Regions from separate parts of the Micromonospora sp. NPDC049900 genome, predicted to be linked through region 2. Evidence: riboswitches for the same ligand, from Rfam matches in the RefSeq annotation. Region 2 holds a riboswitch; each other region holds the start of a gene.
What was found. A riboswitch is a leader RNA that binds a small molecule or an ion and turns the genes downstream of it on or off. The one in region 2 is predicted to bind S-adenosylmethionine.
Positions count from the first base shown of each region.

Region 1: linked by a shared signal. The riboswitch ahead of ACIBMZ_RS14060 (ABC transporter substrate-binding protein) and the one ahead of ACIBMZ_RS16465 (aminotransferase class V-fold PLP-dependent enzyme) in region 2 are both predicted to bind S-adenosylmethionine.
Region 3: linked by a shared signal. The riboswitch ahead of thrC (threonine synthase) and the one ahead of ACIBMZ_RS16465 (aminotransferase class V-fold PLP-dependent enzyme) in region 2 are both predicted to bind S-adenosylmethionine.

Region 1 is NZ_JBITKM010000005.1:21,947-29,420, forward strand. Features, by position in the region: gene ACIBMZ_RS14045 (urease subunit alpha) at 1-1,649, opposite strand, end outside; gene ACIBMZ_RS14050 (urease subunit beta) at 1,646-2,008, opposite strand; gene ACIBMZ_RS14055 (urease subunit gamma) at 2,005-2,307, opposite strand; SAM riboswitch class IV at 2,601-2,713, shown strand; gene ACIBMZ_RS14060 (ABC transporter substrate-binding protein) at 2,980-3,822, shown strand; gene ACIBMZ_RS14065 (amino acid ABC transporter permease) at 3,858-4,640, shown strand; gene ACIBMZ_RS14070 (amino acid ABC transporter ATP-binding protein) at 4,637-5,368, shown strand; gene ACIBMZ_RS14075 (ABC transporter permease) at 5,444-7,069, opposite strand; gene ACIBMZ_RS14080 (ATP-binding cassette domain-containing protein) at 7,066-7,474, opposite strand, start outside.
Region 2 is NZ_JBITKM010000006.1:207,843-215,316, forward strand. Features, by position in the region: gene ACIBMZ_RS16450 (RidA family protein) at 1-184, shown strand, start outside; gene ACIBMZ_RS16455 (NmrA/HSCARG family protein) at 257-1,147, opposite strand; gene ACIBMZ_RS16460 (TetR/AcrR family transcriptional regulator) at 1,236-1,772, shown strand; SAM riboswitch class IV at 2,123-2,243, shown strand; gene ACIBMZ_RS16465 (aminotransferase class V-fold PLP-dependent enzyme) at 2,296-3,525, shown strand; gene ACIBMZ_RS16470 (GMC oxidoreductase) at 3,546-5,396, opposite strand; gene ACIBMZ_RS16475 (hypothetical protein) at 5,393-6,469, opposite strand; gene ACIBMZ_RS16480 (ABC transporter permease) at 6,486-7,307, opposite strand; gene ACIBMZ_RS16485 (ABC transporter permease) at 7,304-7,474, opposite strand, start outside.
Region 3 is NZ_JBITKM010000001.1:246,544-254,017, reverse strand. Features, by position in the region: gene paaN (phenylacetic acid degradation protein PaaN) at 1-380, opposite strand, end outside; gene ACIBMZ_RS01145 (GNAT family N-acetyltransferase) at 433-1,452, opposite strand; gene thrC (threonine synthase) at 1,735-3,021, opposite strand; SAM riboswitch class I at 3,031-3,166, opposite strand; gene ACIBMZ_RS01135 (DoxX family protein) at 3,361-3,810, opposite strand; gene ACIBMZ_RS01130 (DUF4232 domain-containing protein) at 4,189-4,887, shown strand; gene ACIBMZ_RS01125 (ABC transporter permease) at 4,877-5,773, opposite strand; gene ACIBMZ_RS01120 (alpha/beta fold hydrolase) at 5,773-7,474, opposite strand, start outside.

The sequences.
Region 1 (7,474 bases), on a different contig from region 2:
ACCACCTCGCCGTCGATCCGCACGGTGAAGGTGTCCGGGTCCACCTCGATGCGCGGCAGCGCACCGTTCTCCGGCAGGTCGGTCTTGCCGCGCGACCGCACGTCGGCGACCGGCACCACCCGGCGACGCACGTCCAGGCGCAACCCGGCGTCGAGCGCGGCGGGTGCCACGAACGCCAGGCTGGTGGCGGCGGCTGCGACGCCGTACGCGCCGAACATGGGTCGGGGCAGCATCGGCTGCGGCGTCGGGATCGAGGCGTTCGCGTCCCCCATCTGGGCGTACGCGATGAAGCCGCCCTTGATCACCAGGTGCGGCCGGACGCCGAAGAACGCCGGCTCCCAGAGCACCAGATCGGCGAGCTTGCCCGACTCGACCGAGCCGATCTCGTGGTCGAGCCCGTTGGCCATGGCCGCGCAGATGGTGTACTTCGCCACGTACCGCCGGGCCCGGTGGTTGTCGGCGGCACCGTCACCGGCCAACGCCCCCACCCGCGCCTTCATCACGTGCGCGCTCTGCCAGGTCCGCAGCACGACCTCGCCGACCCGGCCCATCGCCTGCGAGTCCGAGCCGATGATGGAGATCGCGCCGAGGTCGTGCAGCAGGTCCTCGGCGGCCATCGTGGACGGTCGGATCCGGCTCTCCGCGAACGCCAGGTCCTCCGGCACCGCCGGGTTCAGATGGTGGCAGACCATCAGCATGTCGAGGTGCTCGGCCAGCGTGTTGCGGGTGTACGGGCGGGTCGGGTTGGTCGACGACGGCAGTACGTTCGGTTCCCCGGCGACGGTGATGATGTCCGGCGCGTGTCCGCCCCCGGCCCCCTCGGTGTGGTAGGAGTGGATCGCCCGACCGCCGATCGCCCGCAGGGTGTCCGCGACGAACCCGGCCTCGTTGAGGGTGTCGGTGTGAATGGAGACCTGCACGCCCGAGGCGTCCGCGACCCGCAGGCACGCGTCGATCGCCGCCGGGGTGGTGCCCCAGTCCTCGTGCAGCTTGAAACCGCCCGCACCGGCCCGCAACTGCTCCCAGAGCGCCTCGGTGGAGACCGTGTTGCCCTTTCCGAGCAGCAGGACGTTGACCGGGAACGCGTCCAGGGCCTCGTGCATCCGGGCCAGGTGCCAGGCGTTCGGTGTGACGGTGGTGGCGCGGGTGCCCTCGGCCGGTCCGGTGCCACCACCGACCAGGGTGGTGACCCCACCGGCCAGCGCCTCAGTGACGACCTGCGGGCAGATGAGGTGCACGTGGGTGTCGACCGCCCCGGCGGTGAGGATCCGACCGTTGCCGGCGATCACCTCGGTCGCCGGGCCGATCACCAGATCCGGATGGACACCGTCCATGGTGTCCGGGTTGCCCGCCCGACCCAGCGCCACGATCCGCCCGTCGCGGATCCCCACGTCGGCCTTGACCACGCCCCAGTGGTCGAGGACCACCGCGCCGGTGACGACGGTGTCCAGCGCGCCCTCGGCCCGGGTGGCCCGGGACTGGCCCATCGACTCGCGGATCACCTTGCCGCCGCCGAAGACCGCCTCGTCACCGCCGGCACAGTGGTCGTGCTCGACCTCGATCAGCAGGTTCGTGTCGGCCAACCGGATCCGGTCACCGGTGCTCGGCCCGTAGAGCGCGACGTAGCGCTCCCGCTCCACCATGCTCATGCCGTCCCTCCGCTCCGCTGCGCGCCGCCGTGAGACACCGCCGTCGGGGTCGGGTCCAGTGAGCCGGCGCACTCGCCGCGCAGGCCGGGGACGATCCGCGCGCCGCTCAGCGGCACCAGATCCACGGTGCGGCTCACGCCCGGTTCGAAACGCACGGACGTCCCGGCCGGTACGGCCAGACGCTGCCCCCAGGCGGCGGCCCGGTCGAAGTCCAGGGCCGGGTTGGCCTCGGCGAAGTGGTAGTGCGACCCGACCTGCACCGGCCGGTCGCCGGTGTTCACCACGAGCAGCGTGGTCACCGGACGACCGGCGTTGATCTCCACCGGCCCGGCGGCCGGCAGGATCTCCCCGGGGATCACGGGATCGGGTGGTGCACCGTCACCAGCTTGGTGCCGTCCGGGAACGTCGCCTCCACCTGCACCTCCCTCAGCAACTCGGGGATGCCGTCCTGCACGTCGTCCCGGGTCAGCACGGTGCGGCCGGAGGCCATCAGGTCGACCACGGACGCCCCGTCGCGCGCGCCTTCGAGGAGGAAGGCGGTGAGCACCGCGACGGCTTCCGGGTAGTTGAGACGCAGGCCGCGTTCGCGGCGGCGCCGGGCGACGTCCGCCGCCACGTGGACGAGCAGGCGGTCCTGCTCGTGCGGGGTGAGATACACGGGGTGCTCCCGGTGGGTGTCCGCGCCCCCGGACACCGTCGGCCCGGCGCCTCGACGCGCCGACCGCCGGTCGGGGTTCGCCCGCCGGTCCGACCGCCACGTGCGCGGGCCCCGGGGTTTCCACCTCCCCGGTCCGCGTGGCGGACCACCGGCGGTGTCGGGTCGGATGCGGACCGCACCGCCCACCGCTGAGCAGACCGTAAGGGATCACGCGGGCGGCGGGCAACACCCCGCGTGAGGGTCGTCATAACGGGTGGACGCTGCCCCGTCACCGGCTGCTAGCCTCGGCGACAGGTCAAGAGCGCCAGCGTCAAGCCCCGGCTCGCTGGCCGGCAACCCTCGTCCGCGCAGGGGTGCCCCGGGTGAGGACCAGGCATCGGAGCGACCTCCGGTGCAAGCGTGGCCTGGTGTCCCAGGTCATCACGACCTTGAGGAGAACCATGCCTTACCGCTGTCGACCGGTGGCCTGCCGGGATCTGACCCGGCGTCGGCACGTCGACATGATGCGGGTGTGCAGCGCCGCGTGTAGCTGACCTGCGTCGCTACCCGGCCGCCGACCTGCCCGGTCGGACGACCAGCCCCGTTCCGTTTTCCCACCCCTCACGGTCCGTCCCACGGCGGACCGTCGGCGTGGCACGTGCGTGCCCGCCGCCGTTCATCCAGGAGACACCTGTGCGCTTCCTTCCCGCCCTGACCCGGGCCGTCGCCGTCGGCGTCACCGCCGTGCTCGCCGCCACCGCCCTCACCGCGTGCGGCTCGGACGGCGAGACCGCCGACAACCCGTACAACCTGCTCCAGCCGGGGGTGCTGCGGGCCGGCACGCTCACCGACGCGCCGCCGAACGTCTATCTCAAGGACGGCCAGTTCACCGGGTTCGACAACGACCTGCTGGTCGCCGCCGCCGACAAGCTCGGCCTGCGGGTGGAGTTCGTCGGCACCGACTTCTCCGGCCTGCTGGCCCAGGTCAACAACCGTAAGTTCGACGTCGGCAGCTCCTCGATCACGATCACCGAGGCGCGGAAGAAGACGGTCGACTTCGGCAACGGCTACGACTTCGGGTACTTCGGGCTCGACGTGCCCGCCGGATCGACGCTGACCGGCTTCGACGAGCTGTCCGGCAAGCGGGTGGTGGTCGTGCAGGGCACCGTCCAGGACGACTACGCCACCGGGCGCGGCCTCGACCCGGTGCGGGTGCCGGACTACAACGGCGCGATCAACCAGCTCAAGGCCGGCACCGCGGACGCCTGGATCGCCCCGGCCGAGATCGGCGAGAAGACCGCCGCCGACAGCGGCGGCAAGATCAAGGTCGCGGCGAAGGAGCTCAGCCCGGCACCCACCGCATACGCGGTCGCCAAGGGCAACGACCCGCTGCGCGAGGCGCTCAACCGGGCCCTGGACGAGGTCATCGCCGACGGCACCTGGACCCGACTCCAGGAGCAGTACTACCCGGGGCGGCCGATCCCGGCCGACTTCACCCCGGGCAGCGGCGACGTGTCGGCACCGGCCGCCTCCTGAGGTAGGACGACGAGCGAGTAGGGCGGAGGTCGACCGTGGATCCGTTGCGCACCCTGTGGGAGACGTTCTTCGACTGGGAGTCGATGCGCGAGGCGCTGCCCGAGATGATCACCGTCGGGTTGCCGAACACGCTGATCCTGGCGGTCACCGCCGCCCTGCTCGGCTCGGCCATGGGCATCGTGCTGGCCGTCGCGGGCATCTCGCGTACCCGCTGGTTGCGGTGGCCCGCCCGGGTCTACACCGACGTGTTCCGTGGCCTGCCGGCGGCGGCGACGATCCTGCTGATCGGGGTCGGCCTGGCACCGTTGGGCATGCAGGTGTGGGGACCGAACCCGTACCCGCTGGGGATCCTGGCGCTGTCGCTGATCGCGGCGGCGTACATCGGGGAGATCTTCCGCTCCGGCATCCAGTCCGTGGAGGCGACCCAGGTGGAGGCCGCCCGCGCGCTCGGTTTCTCCTGGTGGGAGGCGATGCGGGTGGTGGTGATCCCGCAGGGTGTCCGGCGGGTCCTACCGGCCTGGGTGAACCAGCTCATCGCACTGATCAAGGACTCCAGCCTGGTCTACTTCCTCGGTCTGCTGGCCAGCCAGCGGGAGCTGTTCCGGATCGGGCAGGACTACGCGGCCAACACCGGCAACCAGTCGGCGTTGCTGCTGGCCGGGCTCTTCTATCTGACGCTGACCGTGCCGCTGACGCACGTCGTCAACTGGATCGACCGGCGGCTGCGGCACGGCCGCCCGGCGACCGGACCGGCCGGTGACGATCCCGACGACCTCGACCTGGCGCTGCCCGGCGCCGCCGGAGGCAACCAACGATGAGTACCTCGGTCAGCCTGAGCCTGCGCGACGTGCACCTGGCCTTCGGCCGTCACCAGGTGCTGCGCGGGGTGGACCTGGACGTCGCGCGCGGCGCGACCGCCTGCGTGATCGGCCCGTCCGGGTCCGGCAAGTCGACGCTGCTGCGGACCGTCAACCGGCTGCTCGAACCGGACCGGGGCGACGTGCTGCTGGACGGGCGCAGTGTGCTGCGCGACGACCCGGACGCCCTGCGGCAACGGGTCGGCATGGTGTTCCAGCAGTTCAACCTGTTCCCGCACATGAGCGTGCTGCGCAACATCACCGTCGCGTTGCGGCGCATCCGCAAGCTCGGCGAGGACGAGGCGGTGGCGGTGGCCCGTACCCACCTGGACCGGGTGGGGCTGGCCGCGAAGGCCGACGCCCGCCCGGCGCACCTGTCCGGCGGGCAGCAGCAGCGGGTGGCCATCGCCCGGGCGCTGGCCATGCAGCCGCAGGTGATGCTCTTCGACGAGGCCACCTCGGCGCTGGACCCGGAGCTGGTCAAGGGCGTGCTGGCGTTGATGGCGGACCTCTCCTCGCAGGGCATGACCATGGTGGTGGTGACCCACGAGATGGGTTTCGCGCGCGAGGTCGCCGACACCGTCGCGTTCATGGACGCCGGGGTGGTGCTGGAGGCCGGCGAGCCGACCGCGATCTTCGAGTCGGCCGAGCACCCGCGCCTGCGCCGGTTCCTTTCGCAGGTGCTGTAGCGCGGGGGCGGCGGCGGTGAAAGGAGGGGACCCCTGCTCTGCACGAGGCGTTAGCAGGGGTCCCCTCCTTTCACCTCAGGTCGGAGTATCGCGCCGCCGGAACGCGCCCAGTCCGACGGCCAGCAGCACGGCCGCCACGGCGGTGAGCACCACCAGGGGCAGCACCCTGAAATCGGCGGCGGGCACCGACGGCACGTGGGTGAAGGGCGACAGGTTCAGCGCCGCCTGCGGCAACTCCAGCACCGCGCCCAACTGCCCGAGCAGCAGGAAGGCGATCAGCACCGCCCAGCTCGACGCCACCGACCAGCGGGGTACCGCACCGAACAGGGCGGTCACCACCCCGACGAGCACCAGCAGTGCGGGCAGCCGCAGCAGCGCCGCCCCGCCCAGCTCGACCGTCCAGCCGATCGGGTCACCGGCCGCCAGGCCGTACCCGAGCCCGGTGGTGAGACCGGCCAGCAGCACCAGCAGCACCGCGCCGAGCACGGCGGCACCCACCTGGATCCCGAGCCACCGGGTCCGGCTCACCGCCGTGGCCAGCAGCGCCTCCAGGATGCCGTCGGATTCGTCGTTGCGCGTCCGCAGCAGGGCCTGCACGGCGTACGCGCCGATGGTCAACGCGTACAGGCCGAGGATCGCCGCCAGGTACGCGTCGACGAGTTCCGCCCCGCCGCCGAGCTGGGCGATCGCCTCGGCCGCTGCCGGGTTCTCGGCGATCATCGCGTCGACCTCGTGACCGGCCACCCCCATGGAGAGGCCGAGCACCACCACCGCCACCGCCCAGCCGGCCAGTGCACCCCGCTGCAACCGCCAGGTCAGGCCGACCGGCCCGAGCAGCCCCGCGCCCGCTCGGGCCGGTCCACGCCGCGCGGCGAGCAGCCCCGCACCCACGTCCCGACGTTCGGCCAGCAGGTAGGCGAGTGCGACCCCGGCGACCAGCAGCGCCACCGGCAGGGCGAGGATCCACGGTCGTTCGGCACCGAAGGCGCGTACCTGGGTGCCCCAGCCCAGCGGCGAGAGCCAGGTCGGCCAGGCGCTGTCCAGCCGGGTGCCGTCGGCGCTGCGCTCGCCGAGCACGTCACCGGCGGCACGCAGCAGGAACGCGACGCCCACGGTGGCCGCGGCGAGCGCGTTCGCGCTCCGGGAACTCACCGAGACCTGCGCGGTGACGGCCGCGACGCCGGTGAAGGCGACCCCGACCCCGCCGATCGCCGCGGCGGCGGTCACCGAACCGGCGACCGGCAGTCCGGCGCCGACGAAGGCCAGGGCGAGCAGCGCGGCGGAGGCCAGGTTCGCGGCGACCACCACCAGCAGGGCGGCGGTGAGCAGGGCGTACCGGCCGACGACGGTGGCGCCGAGCAGTTCGGCACGCCCGGTCTCCTCGTTCTGCCGGGTGTGCCGGATCACCGCGAACGTGCTCAGCAGCGCGGCGAGCAGGGTGAGGGTGAGGTACGTCTCGGCGACCACCACCGCACCGAGGTCGGTGCTCGCGATCGGACCGTTGAAGGCGCGGGCGACCACACTGGACAGGGCGGTCTCGGCGTACCCGAGGCGGGTCTGCTCGTCGGGGTAGAGCCCGGCGACGCTCTCGGCCAGGCCGTAGCCGATCAGCGGGGTGCCGAGGACCCAGACGGCCAGGCGGGTCCGGTCGCGCCGCAGCGCGAGGCGGGCGAGTCGCCCGGTGCCGGTGAAGGCGCTCATCGGGCACCTCCGGCGGTGGTCTGCCGCGCGGCGTCGCCGGTCTGCCCCGAGGCGTCGGTGGTCCGCCCTGCGGCGTCGCCGGTCTGCCGCCCGGCGTCGGCGCTGTCGCCGTAGTGCCGCAGGAACAGCTCCTCCAGCGTGGGCGGCGTGCTGGTCAGGGCGCGGACCTCGAACCGGACCAGGTGGCCGAGGAGGGTGTCCAGGTGCGCCGGTTCGACCTCCAGCTTGACCCGGCCGTCGACCGGCCGGACCTCGTGCACGCCGGGCAGCTCCGCCAGCCCGGTCAGCGGCCGTGCGGTCTCGACGGTCACCGTGGTACGCGCCAGGTGGCGCAACTCGGCGAGGCTGCCGGACTCCACGGTACGTCCGTCCCGGATGATGCTGACCCGGTCGCAGAGCACCTCC
Region 2 (7,474 bases):
CCTCGACGACCTCGTCCAGCTCACCACCTACCTGGTCAACATGAACGACTTCGGCGGCTACAACGAGGTCTACGCCGAGTACTTCGACGAGACCGGGCCCACCCGCACCACCGTGGCCGTGCACCAGCTGCCCCATCCGCACCTGCTCATCGAGATCCAGGCGGTGGCCCGACGGCCGTCCTGACCTCGACCCGGGTGGGTGACCTCGTCGGGCTTGCCGGGCCGGCCGTCCGCAGCCGGCCCGGCACCCGAGCGGTCAGGTGAGGGCGCGGCGGGCCCAGGTGCGGAAGTCCGTGGTGGGCAGGCCGAGTGCCTGGGCGATCTCCGGTCGAGCGGGGGTGCCGTTCTCGTTGATCTGCTCGACGACCTTGACCATGAACGGCGGCAGGCCGCGCGTGACCGCTTCCTGCGGGGTGAGGACCGGCGCGGTGACGGTCCGGCCGGTGACCTCGCTGAGGATCGCGGCGACCTCGGTCATGGTCCGCATGTCACCGGCGAGTTCCACCTCCTTACCGTCCAGCGTGCCCGATCCGGTGAAGGCGGTCGCCGCAGCCGCACCGATGTCGTCGACGGCGATCCAGGCGATGCGGGTGTCCGCGGCGAAGCCGGTGACGATGGTGCCGCTGGACCAGTCGCCGAACAGGAAGGACTTCTCCAGCAGGTTCTCCATGAAGGTCGCGGGCTTGAGGACGGTCCAGCGGGCGAATCCGCTGCTGCGGACCGCTTCGTCGATTGCTGCCTTGCTCTCCCAGTAGTGCCGGTCCCAGCGGCCCTCGGCCCAGCCCGGCTGGTTGCGGTGGAAGTCACCGGCACCGGCGACGCTGCTGTGGACGAACTGCGGCACCCCGGCCCTGCGGGCGGCCTCGACGAGGTGCCGCCCTCGGCGCAGCTCGGCATCGCCCTGCAGATCGGTGAGATCCGGGAAGGGGATGGAGAAGACGCCGTCCGCTCCGCGCGCTGCGGCGAGGAGCGAGGCGGGATCGTCCAGGTCGCCCCGGACCAGTTCGGCTCCTCGGTCGCGGAGGGCGAGTGCGGCCGCGCTGGTGGTGTCGCGGACCAGGGCGCGTACCGCGACGCCCCGGTCGAGCAGTGCCCGGGCGGTGGATCCGCCCTGCTTGCCGGTGGCGCCGATGACAAGGACGGCCATGTCTCCTCCTCGGAACAAGTGGGGTGGCACCCCACTTCCTGTCGGTTACGATATGGGGGGGTAACCCCACTTATTCAAACGGCAGGCGATGAGAGTTGACGCACAACGCAACCGCGCGCTGATCGTCACGGCGGCCAGCGAGGCGGTCGCCCGGGACGGCGCGTACGCGTCGCTGGAGGAGATCGCCCGAGCCGCCGGCGTGGGCTCGGCGACCCTGCACCGGCACTTCCCGTCCCGCTGGGCGTTGCTGGAGGCGGTCTTCCACGACCGGGTCGAAGCGCTCTGTGCCCGCGCCGGTGAGCTGTCGACCGGGCCGGACGCCCGCCAGGCGCTGACGACCTGGCTGTGCGAGCTGGCGGTCTACAGCACGACCACCCGCGGCCTGGTCACCTCCCTGCTCAGGGCGCCCCAGGAGAGCGAGTCCTGCTCCGCGATGCTCGTGACGGCCGGCGAACCGCTGCGGCGCCGAGCCGCCGAGGAAGGGACCGTACGCGCGGACGTCGAGATGATCGACCTGGTGACCCTCGTCAAGGCGATCGCGCTGGCGGCGGAATCGACGAGTGCGGCCGAGGCGGAGCGGCTGGTGCGACTCGCCCTGGAAGGAATGAGCCCGTCCCGGCGGTGAACCCACGCAGAGGACGACGACGCCGCCCGGTGTTTCGTCAGCCGGGCGGCCCGGCCTCGACAGGGCCGCCCGGCTCACCTGCTGCGCGTCGGCCGGACCGAGCCGCCCGATGCTGGTCGCGCCGTCGACGAGGTGACCGAAAGTGCTTCGCGAAGTTGACAGGCGATCCACTGGTTCGTCCATCATGGAGTGTGCTGTTCACCGTGGTGGAGTCGATCGGCGGCGCGTGACCGTGACCGGTGCGGCGAGGGGCGACTCAAGGGGGCTGTCGCGTGTCGTACGAACAGGGACATGCTGGGCGCGCCACGGGCCCTAGCGGGCGGGCTCGCCGGTGTGGCAACATCGGCAGCGGTCATGAGTGTCAGCGTCAAGGCCCCGGCCTGCTGACCGGCAACCCTCGTATATCCGCGGTGGGGTGCCTCCGGGTGAGGACCAGGCCGCCGGCGACCGCCGCAGCGGCAAGCGCGGACCCCCACGGGTCCACTGTCACCTGAGGACCACTGTGCCCACGATCGTTCCCACCGTGCTCGGCGACGACCTGCCGGTCCGCCTCGCCGACGGCACCACCGCCGCGTACGCCAACCTCGACTACGCCGCCACCGCACCCTGTCTCGCCGAGGTCGCCGAGGCGGTGACCGAGCTGCTGCCCTGGTACGCCAGCGTGCACCGGGGTGCCGGTGCTGCGTCGCGCCGATGCACGCTGGCCTACGAGCAGTCCCGTCAGACCGTCGCGGACTTCCTCGACATCCGGCCGGACGACCACGTGATCTTCACCCGGAACACCACCGATGCGATGAACCTGCTCGCCCGGGCCCTGCCACCGCACACCACCGTGGTGACCTGGGCCGGCGAGCACCACGCGAACCTTCTGGCCTGGCCGCGCGTGCACCGCCTGCCGGTGCCCACCGACCTGCCCGAGGTGACGTCCGGGCTGACCCGTGCACTGGCCGCCCTGGACAGCGCGGGGCCGGTGCTGGTGGCGGTCACCGGCGCCTCCAACGTCACCGGAGAGGTCTGGCCGATAGCCGACATCGCGGAGATCGCGCATCGGCACGGCGCGCGGATCGCCGTCGACGCCGCACAGTTGGCCCCGCACCGCGCGGTCTCCATGGCCGGCGCCGACATCGACTACCTGGCGCTGTCCGGGCACAAGCTGTACGCGCCGTTCGGCACGGGAGTCCTGGCCGGCCGAGCCGACTGGCTCGACGCCGCCGACCCGTACCTGTCCGGTGGCGGGGCCACCCGGCACGTCGGTGACGAGCCCGCCGACGTGCAGTGGCAGACCGGTCCGGCGCGACACGAGGCCGGCACGCCGAACCTGCTGGGCGCGGTCGCGCTCGCCGCCGCCTGCGCCACGATCTCCGCCGCCGCGCCGGACGTTCTCGCCCGCCACGAGCAGGAGCTGCTGACCCGGCTGCGCGACGGCCTCGCCGCCCTGCCGCAGGTGGCGGAACTGCGCACGTTCGACGCCGATCACGACCGGGTCGGCATCGTCAGCTTCACCGTCGCCGACCGGCGGGCAGCCGACGTCACCCACCGCCTCTCCACCGAGTACGGGATCGGCGTACGCGACGGCTTGTTCTGCGCCCACCCGCTCAGCCGGAGGTTGCTGGCCGGCGCCGCCGCGCGGCTCGGCCGCCCGACCGACGGGTACGCGATCCGGGCCAGCATCGGCATCGGCACGACCGCCGAGCACGTCGACCGACTCCTGCACGGGCTACGCGAGATCGTGACCTCGCCTGCGGAGCAGTAAGCCGTCCTCGGGGTGTGCCGTCAGGTGCTGAGGTGTGCGGCGAGGCGCAGCGCCAGCGCCGCAAGCGTCAGCGTCGGGTTGGCCGCCGGTGAGTTGGGGAAGACGGAGAGGTCGCAGACGTAGAGGTTGCGGTGGCCCCGGACACGCAGGTTCTCGTCGACCACTCCCGGACGCTGCCGACCGGGTGTGACGCGCCCCATCCGCATCGTGCCGACCTCGTGCGACACCCCGCCGAGCGGAGCCCAGAGCTGCTCGTACACGTCGCCGCCGAAGGCGCGGACGACATCGGCGGCGATCTTGTCGAGAGCGGCCTGGACCTGGTCGGCTCGCGGGCTGGGATGGATGCGGATGGTGGGCAGCGCGGTCGGCTTCGCACCCTCCGGCCGGGACTCGGTCCGGGTCACGGCGTTCTGCTCGACCAGCGGCGCCTCGACCATGAACACCAGCTCGCCCGGCATCTTCCCGTCGATCGTCGCCAGGTCCGCGCCGGTGAACTCCAGGGCGTTGACGAACCGGAACTGGTTGAGGTTCGCACCCAGGTCCAGTGTGACGCTGTACGGGTGGGCGGGGTCGACGTCGGCGGCGTCGGTGAGTTGCCGGGAGACGGTCTTGCTGGAGTCGAACCGGCTGTGCCAGTCGCCGCCCTGCCGCACCCAGAACTTCACCACGTAGATCGGGTGGTCGGTGATGCCGCGCCCGATCAGCGGATCGTCATCGGCGAGGCCGGACGCCTGGGCGACCACTGCGGTGCCGACCGTGCCGGCGGCCAGCACCACCACGCCGTCGTCGGCCAGCCGGTAGGTGCGGTCCCGACCTGCCAGGTGGTCGTACGCGACCACGCCGGTGACCTCGCCCGCCGCCCTCTCGACCCCGACCACCTCGTGGTTCAGGTGGACCCGCAGGTTCCCGAAGCGGTCGTCCTGCATCGCGCGGCTGAGCAGCAGTTCGGCCGCCGACCAGATCCCGGCCGGCACCGCCCCGGGGACCGGTCCGCGGTACTCGATCGCCATCGGCGGATCGAAGTGCCGGAAGTCGGCCAACGCGGGCAACTCCCGCAGCCTGGCCTTGACCATCGTCTGGTACGCCGACGGGACCAGGGGAGTGACGCGGGTCAACTGCTCCGCGCGGTCGTACCAGACGTCGCACAGCTCGTCGCGGACCGTCTCCGGCCAGTCGCGGAACTCCCAGCGGTGCATCCGGGGTGCCGACGCTCCCCAGAAGAGGGTCCGGCCGCCGAGGTTGAGGCCCTGGGCGATCCGCGCCCTGGCGCTCTCGGCGTCGGCGGCCCGCCAGCGCCGCCGACCGAAGGCACCCCAGTGGTGGAAGATGTTCGGGTACACGTCGGGGCCGACCGGTTGGTACCGGGCCAGGTTGCCGGTGTGCGTTCCGAACAGGTAACTGCCCGCCTCCAACAGCAGGACGCGCGGTGGCCGGCCACCCCGCCACGGCGTCTCGGCGAGTCGGTACGCCAGGGTGCCGCCGCCGGCACCGGAGCCGACGACGATCACGTCGTAGCGGTGCGCGGTGTCCGGGTCGCCGGGGAAGAAGTGCCGCGCGACATGTGACTCGCCGACGAGGACGTCGTGGTGCCGCGCGAAGTGGACCCGCCCGTCGAGACAGCAGGTCGGGGCGGCCAGTTCGGCGGAGGTCAGGTGTAGCGGCCCGTCGAGCTGGGGGTCGCCGTCGAGGAGGACGACGACGTCGACACCCTCGGGGTGTGCCGCCGGATCGAGCGGGACCGTCCACTCGTCGGCCTGCCGGTCGTACCGGAGGTCCCGCGTCTCACCGCCGCCGAGCCGCACCTGAAGGTGGTCGTCGGGCCGCAGCGCCGGCATCCGCAGGACCACCGTGCACACCGCCTCCACGCTCACCGTCCGCCACCGCCTTTCGCGGCTGTCGGCAGGCCCTCACGGCCGTGCCACTGATCCGTCTCCGGCTCCTGCGTCCGATGACGCCGGATCTCCTCGACGGCCTGCCGCAACACCCGCACCTCGGTGTCGAAGACCCGCTCCAGGCGGGGCATGGCCTCCACGTCGAACCGGGAGGACCGTCCCTTCTGCTCGTGCCACAGCATCCCGTTGCGCAACGCCACCGCGTCGGTCTGCATCGCACGGCAGTCGTCCACCAGCGGTGCCAGTGCCGGGGCGAGTTCGGCCAGCCGGACGAACCGCTCCGTCATCAGCCGCTTGTGCTCCCACAACACGTGCAGGTACCGGATGTCGTACGCCGCATCGCCGGTGAGGTAGTCGCGCAGATATCCACGGATCGGCGCGTAGGAGTCGACACCGTACGCCCGGTCCCACTCCTCCTGGAGCATGTCGACCCGGCTGCTCGGGTTGGCCCCGGACAGGTACTCCTCGAACGCGCCGCCCACCACGTGCAGCCGCATCCGGTAGCTGGCGTCCGGTCGTACCCGGTAGAAGTAGACCTGGAAGCAGTCGTTCTCCACCTCGTCCAGGCTCGCGTACGCGCGGGCGAAGTCGTCCTGCCCGACCGTGGTGGTCCGCAGCGACCCGTTGGCCGTGTAGCCGTAGACGGTGAACGTGCCCTCGTCGTCGTCCACGCCGCAGACCAGCACGTCGTGGGTCTGGTGCCACTGCTGGTAGGGCGCCCGGCCGGGCAGGTGGTGCTCGTCCAGGTTGAGGTACGGGTAGTAGCCGGCACCGACGGAGTCGCGGCAGAGCGCGACGATGTCCCCGCCGACACAGGCGACCCACTCGCGGCTGGCCCGGACGACCTCCAGCCACGGGCTGATCGCGTAGTCGTAGAGATAGAAGCCGAACGGCACCGGCGAGTCCGGCGCCTTGGGGTCGAAGGCGACGTGGATGTAGTTGCTCAGGATCCAGTCCCGGGCCCGAGCCTCGGTGGCCAGGATCGCCAACGGGAAGGCGTAGAACTGGTAACCCCGGGCCAGCGGCTCACCGAGCGGCAACTGTCTTCTCATACCGATGCCTCTCCTCTCAGCTCCCGGTCATCTCGTACCGGCGGATGCCCATGTTCCAGATGCCGTAGCCGACGCCCAGCATGCCCGCCGCCACCAGCGGCGTGAGCCAGACCAACCGACCGTCCCCGCCGAGCAGGAAGTCCACCGGGATGTACGCGGTGAACGCGAACGGCAGCACCCAGGTCAGCACGGACCGCAACACGCCCGGGTAGATCTCCAGGGGGAACGCGGCGAACTCGGAGAGCTGGTTGGCGGCGTGCATCGCGGGTTGGCTGGTGACCGTCCAGAAGGCGATCGAGGCGAAGATCAGCTTGATCCCGGTGTAGATCAGCGTGCCGCAGACGACCAGACCGGCACCGACCAGGACCAGCTCGGCGTCCACGGTCAGCCCGAGCCGCCGGCCCGCGTACCCGAGCAGCGCGAACCCGACCAGCAGCTCACCGAGCGCGTCGGGCCAGAAGAACCGCTCCGACAGGACGCTGAACAGCGGATTCACCGGCCGGATCAGGTGCCGGTAGAAGTCGCCGCTGCGGATCAACTGCCAGGCGACCACCCACAGGTAGTCGGTGAAGAGCCGGTCCAGCCCACGGGGCAGCAACGCGAAGCCCAGCAGGAACAACACCTGGTCCACCGACCAGCCGCCGACCGTGGGCACCAACTGGAAGATGCTGCCGATCAGCAGGACCTGGACGCCGACCCGGAGCAGGAAACCGACGCCGCCGAGCAGGAAGTCGGTGCGGTAGGCCACGAGCCGCCGGAGGCTGACCCCACCGAGGAACCAGGTCAGCCGCGCGTAACGCAGCGGGGCCCGCCGCGACGCGCGACCGGGGCCGCTCATCCGCCGAGCACCTGTACGCGTCGGACGAACACCCGCCACAGCACCGCGCACGCACCGGCGAGCAGCACCGCCCAGCCCACCTGCCCGGCCAGGATGACCACCGCGTCGGACGCGCCGTCGTACCGGCCGGTCAGCAGGCGGACCGGCGCGTACACCATGGACTGGAA
Region 3 (7,474 bases), on a different contig from region 2:
TTGTGCAGCCGGGCGAGGATCTCCAGGCAGACCCCGACCCGGATCTGTGGACCGGCGTCCCGCCACGCGGGCAGCGCCGTGGACGCGGCGGCGACGAGTTGGTCGGCGGTGGCGTGCGGGTACCGGACGTTCAGCGGCACACCGAACGGACTGGTCTCGGTGGCGACCCGGTCGCCGTCGCCCGGCTGGTCGAGCGGGAAGTCCCCGCCCAGGTACGCCTCGAACGCGGCCTTGCCGTCTGCGGCTGCGGTCTCGCCGTACACCCGGGGGCTGGGTGATTCCGGGTAGGCGGACCAGTACCCGCGCTCCGCGATCGCGGTCAGCGCGCGGTCGAGGGTGTCGGCGTGCCTGTCGTAGAGGGGGTGCGGGGTCTCCGTCATGCCCGCCATCATGCAACAGGAAGCCCCGCGATCAGTAGGGGCGTGTCACACCTCAGACGTCGAGCTGCCAGTTGCTCCACCGGTCCATCACCCGGAACCCGAGCTGCTCGTTGATCGCGATCATGTGGTCGTTGCTGTCCGCGTTGAAGGTGTCGATCACCTGGACAGCGGGCTCGTGGTCGAGCAGGTGACGAAGGTTCTCGATCTTCGTGAGCAGGCCGAGGCGGCGCCCCCGGTGCTCCGGGTCGACGATGGTGATCTGCTGGAAGGCGTGCCAGTCGGCGGTCGGTGACATGTCGAGCAGGGTCCAGGCGACCAGTCGGCCGGACCCCCGGTGCCGTACGCCCGCGTGGTACCGCCGCTTGCCGCGCGCTTCGAGCGCCCGCTCGGTGCCGCGTACCCGCTCCGCGTCGACCTGCTCGGGCTCCCACTCCAGGTCGCCCATCGGCGCGTCGGCCAGCAGCCGCCCGTCCAGATACGCGACGTCGGCGATCAGGTCGTCCGGCGTGTTCCCGCGCCAGAACAGCACCTCGTAGTCGGTGGCCCGGGACCGGGCGTCGGCGAGCAGCGCGTCCAGGGCGGTCTGGTCCAGCTCGGCGACGTGCAGTCGCCGCCGTACGTCGGCCAGGGCGTCGACCGCGCCGACGGTGGCGGCGAACCGGGTGGCCGGACCCGGCTGGTGGGGCTCGCCGCGCAGGTGTGCCCGGCTCATCGCGCTGACCCGTTTACGTCCGCGCTCCCGCAGCACGCGCAGGCCGCGCTCGAACAGCGCCCGACCGACCCCCTGGCGGCGGTGCTCCGGATGGACGACGAGCTCGGCCGAGGCGTTCTCGGTGTTGTCGAGTTGCGGCAGGTGGAGCAGCAGGTATCCGGCGGCGACGCCGTCGACGTGGGCCAGCAGGGCGAGTGTCTCGGTGCCCGGCATCGGTTGGTGGAACAGCGCGGCGAACCGCTGCCGACTGAACGGTGGGTAGTCCGGCAGTTCCGCGGCGCTGTAGTCGGCACCGACCTGGAACGCCTGCTCGATGGCCGACTCGTCGTCGGCACCGAAGGGGGTGATGGTGATGGCCATCTCCGCAGCCTGCGGGACGACGAGCGACGGGGCCAGCGATTATTCGCCGGCCCCGTCGGGAAGCTTGGTCGGGAGGGACGATCGCACAACGCCTCCGGCGCTGGGTCGTAAAGACTGAAAGTCTACGGCGAAACGCCCTCCCGCACGAAGCATCTTGCGCCGCCCGGTTCCTGCCGTCAAGTACTCGACGGCGTGTTTTCGGCACTCACCGCGAAAAGCCCGTTACCCGGCGGATCGGTCGGCGTGCAACATGCCGACCAGCCGACGAGTTCGCGGTGTGCCTCAGCCGAGCAGGCCGGCGTCGCGGGCGGCCCGCAGCGACGGCTTGATCCGGTGGGTCGGTCCGACCTCGCCCGCGACCGCGTCGAGCGTCTTGAGCCCCTCGCCGGTGTTGTAGACCACCGTCTCCGCGGTCGGGTCCAACTTTCCGGACTCGACCAGCTTGCGCAGCACCGCGACGGTCACCCCGCCGGCCGTTTCGGCGAAGACCCCGGTGGTACGCGCCAGCAGCCGCACGGCGGCACGGATCTCGTCGTCGTCGGCGTAGTCCATCCAGCCGCCGGTACGGCGTACCGCCTCCAGGGCGTACAGGCCGGCGGCCGGGTCGCCGATGTTGAGCGACTTGGCGATCCCGGTCGGCTTGACCGGGGTGATCGTGTCCCCGCCGCCGTGCAGGGCGGTGGCGATCGGGTTGCAGCCGGCCGACTGGGCACCGAAGACCTTCCACCCGCCGGCCGGTGCCTCGACCAGGCCGATCTCGACCAGCTCGCTGAACGCCTTGTCGACCTTGGTGAGCAGTTCGCCGGAGGCCATCGGGATCACGACCTGGGCCGGAATCCGCCAGCCGAGCTGCTCGGCGACCTCGTAGCCGAGCGTCTTGGACCCCTCGGCGTAGTACGGCCGGACGTTGACGTTGACGAAGGCGGTGTCCTCGAACTCGTCGGTCTCCACCAGTTCGCCGCAGAGCCGGTTCACGTCGTCGTACGAGCCGTCGATGGCGACCAGCTCACCGCCGTACACGGCGGTCGTCACGACCTTGCCCTGCTCCAGGTCACTGGGGATGAAGACCACCGACGGGGTGCCGGCCCGGGCCGCGTGGGCGGCGACGGAGTTGGCCAGGTTGCCGGTGGAGGCGCAGGCGAACCGGGCGAAGCCGAGCGCCCGGGCGGCGGTCAGCGCGACCGAGACGACCCGGTCCTTGAACGAGTGGGTGGGGTTGGCGCTGTCGTCCTTGACCCAGAGCGGGCCGGTGATGCCCAGCTCGGCGGCGAGCTGGTCGGCGGCGACCAGCGGCGTGAAACCGGGGTCCAGGCTGACCCGGGTGGCCGGGTCCTGCCCGGCGGGGAGCAGCGCCGCGTAGCGCCAGATGTTCTGCGGGCCCGCCTCGATCTGCTCGCGGGTCACGGTGGCGAGGGCCGCCGGGTCGTAGTCGACCTCCAGCGGGCCGAAACACTCGTAACAGGCGTGCTGCGCGGCCAACGGGTAGCGGGCCGAACAGGCGCGGCAGACCAGGGCGCGGGCGGGGCTGGCGGTGGTGTCGATCCCGGTAGGGGCGAGCGTCGACGTCATGTCCGAGTCCTCTCATCTTCCCCCACATCGCACCCTGCGGCGGGGACGGAATTGGCACCTGCCCCACGGGACGCTCAGCGATGAGCGCGTGGGGTGGTTGCCGGGGCGTCGTCGGGCCGTATCCCTCAGCCCCTCTGGATGAGGTATTCAGTTGTGCCGCCGAGTCTAGGCAATCGCGCCGCGCTCGTCAGCGTTCGATCTCAGCCTGTGAGCGATTCCTCACCGCCGCCACCGCCTGAGGGACGGCGACGACCCTGGACCGGACGGCTCCGGCGGTGCCGGAGGAGACCCGGTCCAGGGTCGCGCACGAGCGTCGGCCTGGCCGCCGCACCAGCCGGATCAGGCCGGTACGGACCTGCGTTCGGCCGCCTTCACGTCCAGTGCGGCCCCGCTGCGCTGGCGCAGCAGGTTGTCCAGCGCCCAGCTACCCGGACCGAGTATCGCGATCAGCAGGAACGACCAGCAGAACAGCACGGACAACTCGCCGTTGTTGCGCAGCGGCAGCAGCGCCTCGGGCTGGTGGACGACGAAGTAGGCGTAGGCCATCGAGCCCGACGCCACCAGGGCCGCCGGCCGGGTGAGCAGACCGACGAGCACCAGGGCGCCGCAGACGGCCTGGATCAGCGCGGCCCACCAGCCCGGCCACGTGCCGAGCGGGACGGGTTCACCGCTCCCCCGGGCACCGCCGAAGACGCCGAACAGAGACGACAACCCGTGGCAGAGAAACAGCAGGCCGATGACCATGCGGAACAGGGACAGGGCCGGCCCGCCGAACCGGTCAGTACGCATTCCGGAACCTCCATTGTGGATGGACGAGGGCAACCAGAATGCGGGATTGATAAATATTTGTCGATGCAATCTCTTCCTTTGGGAACGCTCCCACATCGATGGTAGCGACTGGAACTTCCGAAGGAACCCCCCTCGGCGAAGATCGTTTTGATCACCCTCCGTAACGACTCCCTGTACACCCTGGACATGTGACGGCAACAAGTCGCGGTCATCCGAGCCGGAGCCGCGCGCCCACCCGGGTCCGGAAGCGGCCACCGTCGTCCCACCAGCCGGTACACCGAGCGGCCCCCGGCCGACCGCGACGCCGTCCCGAACCACCCGCCTCGCCACGCCGACAGCCGGGCGAGCGATCGAGCACCGTGATGCGACGATGGCCCGATGCGAGACATCCACGGGGGATCGATTCCGGAGACGACCCCGAGACACGGCCCGGGTGACCGGCGTACGCGGCACGCCGCGCTGCTGACCGCCGTCACGATGCTCGCCGGCTGCGCGCCGACCGACGCGTCGCACAACGCCCCGGGCGACCCGCCGCCGGAGCCGCTCGGCGCGGCCACCGCCCCGGCACCGACCTCGGCCGGGCCGGAGGTCTGCCCCGAGTCCGGCGTACGGATCCGCTACCTCGGTGTCAGCGCGGCCATGGGGCTCCGGGCGATGGGCGTCGAACTGGTCAACTGCGGCGACCGGCCGTACCCGCTGCACGGCTATCCGGCGTTACGGCTCTACGACGGCGAGGGGCGACCGCTCAGCGTCCGGGTGGTCCCCGGGGCGGCCGGGATCGCCTCGGGCTTCGACGACCCGCCCCGGCGGCTGGTGGTGGCACCGGGCGACGCGGCCAGAGCTGCCGTGATCTGGCGCAACCTGGTCGACGACCCGACCGTGGCCGCCACCGAGGCCACGCGGGTGGAGATCGCGGCGGGCAAGGGGCAGCCGGGGCAGGTACTCGACATGGAGGGGCCGATCGACCTCGGCAACACCGACCGGATCGGAGTCAGCGCCTGGAAGAAGCGGACGGGCCCGACACCGACGCCCACCGATTCGGCGGACGACGGCGTCGACGCCGCACTCAGCTCGTGATGTCCTTGCGGGTGAAGCGCCAGAAGGCGAGCCCCCAGAACAGGGTGGCGTAGCAGATCGCCGAGATGGCCCCTCGGACGATGTCGTCGGTCTGCACGGGCGTGGAGAGCAGCCCCAGCCAGGCGGTGCTGTAGTGGGTCGGCAGGAACGACCGGATCGCGCCGAGCGCGGTGATCTGGTCGAGGATGCTGGAGAGGATCCACAGCAGCACCGCACCGCCCACCGCGCCCAGCGCGGCGTCGGTGACCACCGAGAGCAGGAACGCCAGACCGGCGACGACCAGCAGCACGACCGCCAGGTAGCCGAGCACCGCCAGCAGGCGGAGCAGCCCCTCGCCGGGTTCGAGCTGCGCGGCGACCGTGCTACGCAGCGGTGACCAGCCGTACCGCAGGGTGCCGATCAGCAGGGCCGTGCCGGCGAGCAGCACCAGCGCGAACGCCGAGTACGCGAGCGCCACCAGCAGCTTCACCGTCAGCAGCCGGGCCCGGGGCACCGGCACCGCCAACAGGTAACGCAGGCTGCCCCAGCTCGCCTCGCTGGCCACCGTGTCGCCGCAGAACAGCGCCACCACCACGACCAGCAGGAACGAGGCGGAGACGAAGATGGTGAACAGGGTGAAGTTCAGCCCGCCGGAGGTGGCGAACGAGACGAGGCTGCCGAACTCGCCCCGGCCGTTGTCGTCGTCACCCGAGTCGAACTGGAACGCGATCAGGATGATCAACGGCAGCAGCACCATGAAGCCGAGCGCCAACTGGGTGCGCCGCCGCGCCGCCTGTCGGCGGAACTCGGCACCGAACGGCAGCGTCCTCGACGGCCGGTAGCCGGCGGCGGCGCCCGACGGAGCCACCTCGGACTCCTCCCGCGTCGGCACGGTCGATCCCGCCATCACCGGTCCCCGCTTCCCCGAGAGTTCTCGCCCACCAGGGCGAGGAACGCGTCCTCCAGGCGGCGCCGGGGCACCACCCGGTCCACCCCGATACCGGCCCGCACCAGTTCGGCGACCACCTCGCTGCGGGCGGTGCCGTTGGTGTCCACCACCAGGTGCCCGTCGGCGTCGTCCAGCACCCGTACGCCGCCGAGGTCGTTGAGCACGTCCCGGGCCGCGCGCGGGTCGCTCACCTCGAACAGCACGCTCGGCGAGTCGCCGACGATGTCCTCCACCGGCCCGGAGGCCACGATCCGGCCCTTGTTGACCACCACGGCGTGCGTGCAGGTCTGTTCCACCTCGGCGAGCAGGTGGCTGGAGACCAGCACCGCGCGGCCGTCGGTGGCGTACCGCTGGAGCACCCGACGCATCTCGGCGATCTGCGGCGGGTCCAGCCCGTCGGTCGGCTCGTCGAGCACCAGCAGCTCGGGCAGGCCGAGCATGGCCTGGGCGATGGCCAACCGTTGCCGCATGCCGTGGCTGTACTTGCGGACCCGCCGGTGCACCGACGAGCCCAGCCCGGCGATCTCCAGCGCCTGTTCGAAGTGCGCGTCGGCCTCCGGCCGCCCGGTCGCCCGCCAGTACGCCCTGAGGTTCTCCAAACCGGACAGGTGCGGCAGGAAGCCGGGCCCCTCGACGAGCGCGCCGATCCGGGAGAGCACCGGCGATCCCGGCACCAGCCGATGCCCGAAGACGTAGATCTCCCCGGCCGTCGGCTGGGTCAGCCCCATCAGCACCCGCAGGGTGGTGGTCTTGCCGGCACCGTTGGGCCCGAGTAGGCCGACCACCTGACCGGGGTGCACCTCGAAGTCCACCTCGGAGACGGCCACGAAGCCGTCGGCGTACTCCTTGCGCAGATGGCGCACGGCCAGCGGGGTGTCCGCGTACTCGGGATGGATCGAGGTGTCCTGGCGGCGGTGCCGCAGGCGCAGCACGGCCACGAGCACGACGAGCCCGATCACGATCGCGGCGATCAGCCCGACCAGCACCCAGCGCCAGAGCGCCGCCTCGGTGGGGATCGGGTCGCTGTCGACGGTCGGCAGGCCGACCGGCGTGTCACCGACCGCGACCGTGTAGACGGCCGGCTCGATCGGGGTGGTGTACGCCTGGTCCGAGGTGGCCACCACCAGCCGGAGCCGGTGCCCGGCCTCCACCCGGTGCACGATCGCCGGCAGGGTCACGGTGACCGGCGCGGCGGCGTCGACGGTGGCCGGCAGACCGCTGAGCCGGATCGGCGCGATCAGCCCGCTCGGCAGGGTGGCCGCCCCCTCCGGGTCGACCACGTAGAGCTTGGCGAAGAGGACCGCCTCGCCGCTGCTCGACGCGGCCCGCAGCGACACCGTGGGCGCACCGACGATGTCGACCGCCTCGGTCAGCGGCTCGGACTCGAACCGGGCATGCTGCCCCGGTATGTCGCCGGCCACCCCGCTGAGCAGTGAACTCAACGAGCCGGCGAACGGCACCGAGGAGATCGCGGCGGGGTTGCCGCCCGGTGGGTTGGCCACCGGCTGGGGCGGCCCGGCCACGGTCACCTCGCGGCGGGAGTCGCCGCCGAGACCGGGGTAGTCGTCGGTGCGGTAACCGGTGGCGACCAGCCCCCGGTCCATCGCGTCGAAGCCGGCGATCCGGGAGAAGGTGAAGGTGTCGCCGGGTGCGTCCCCG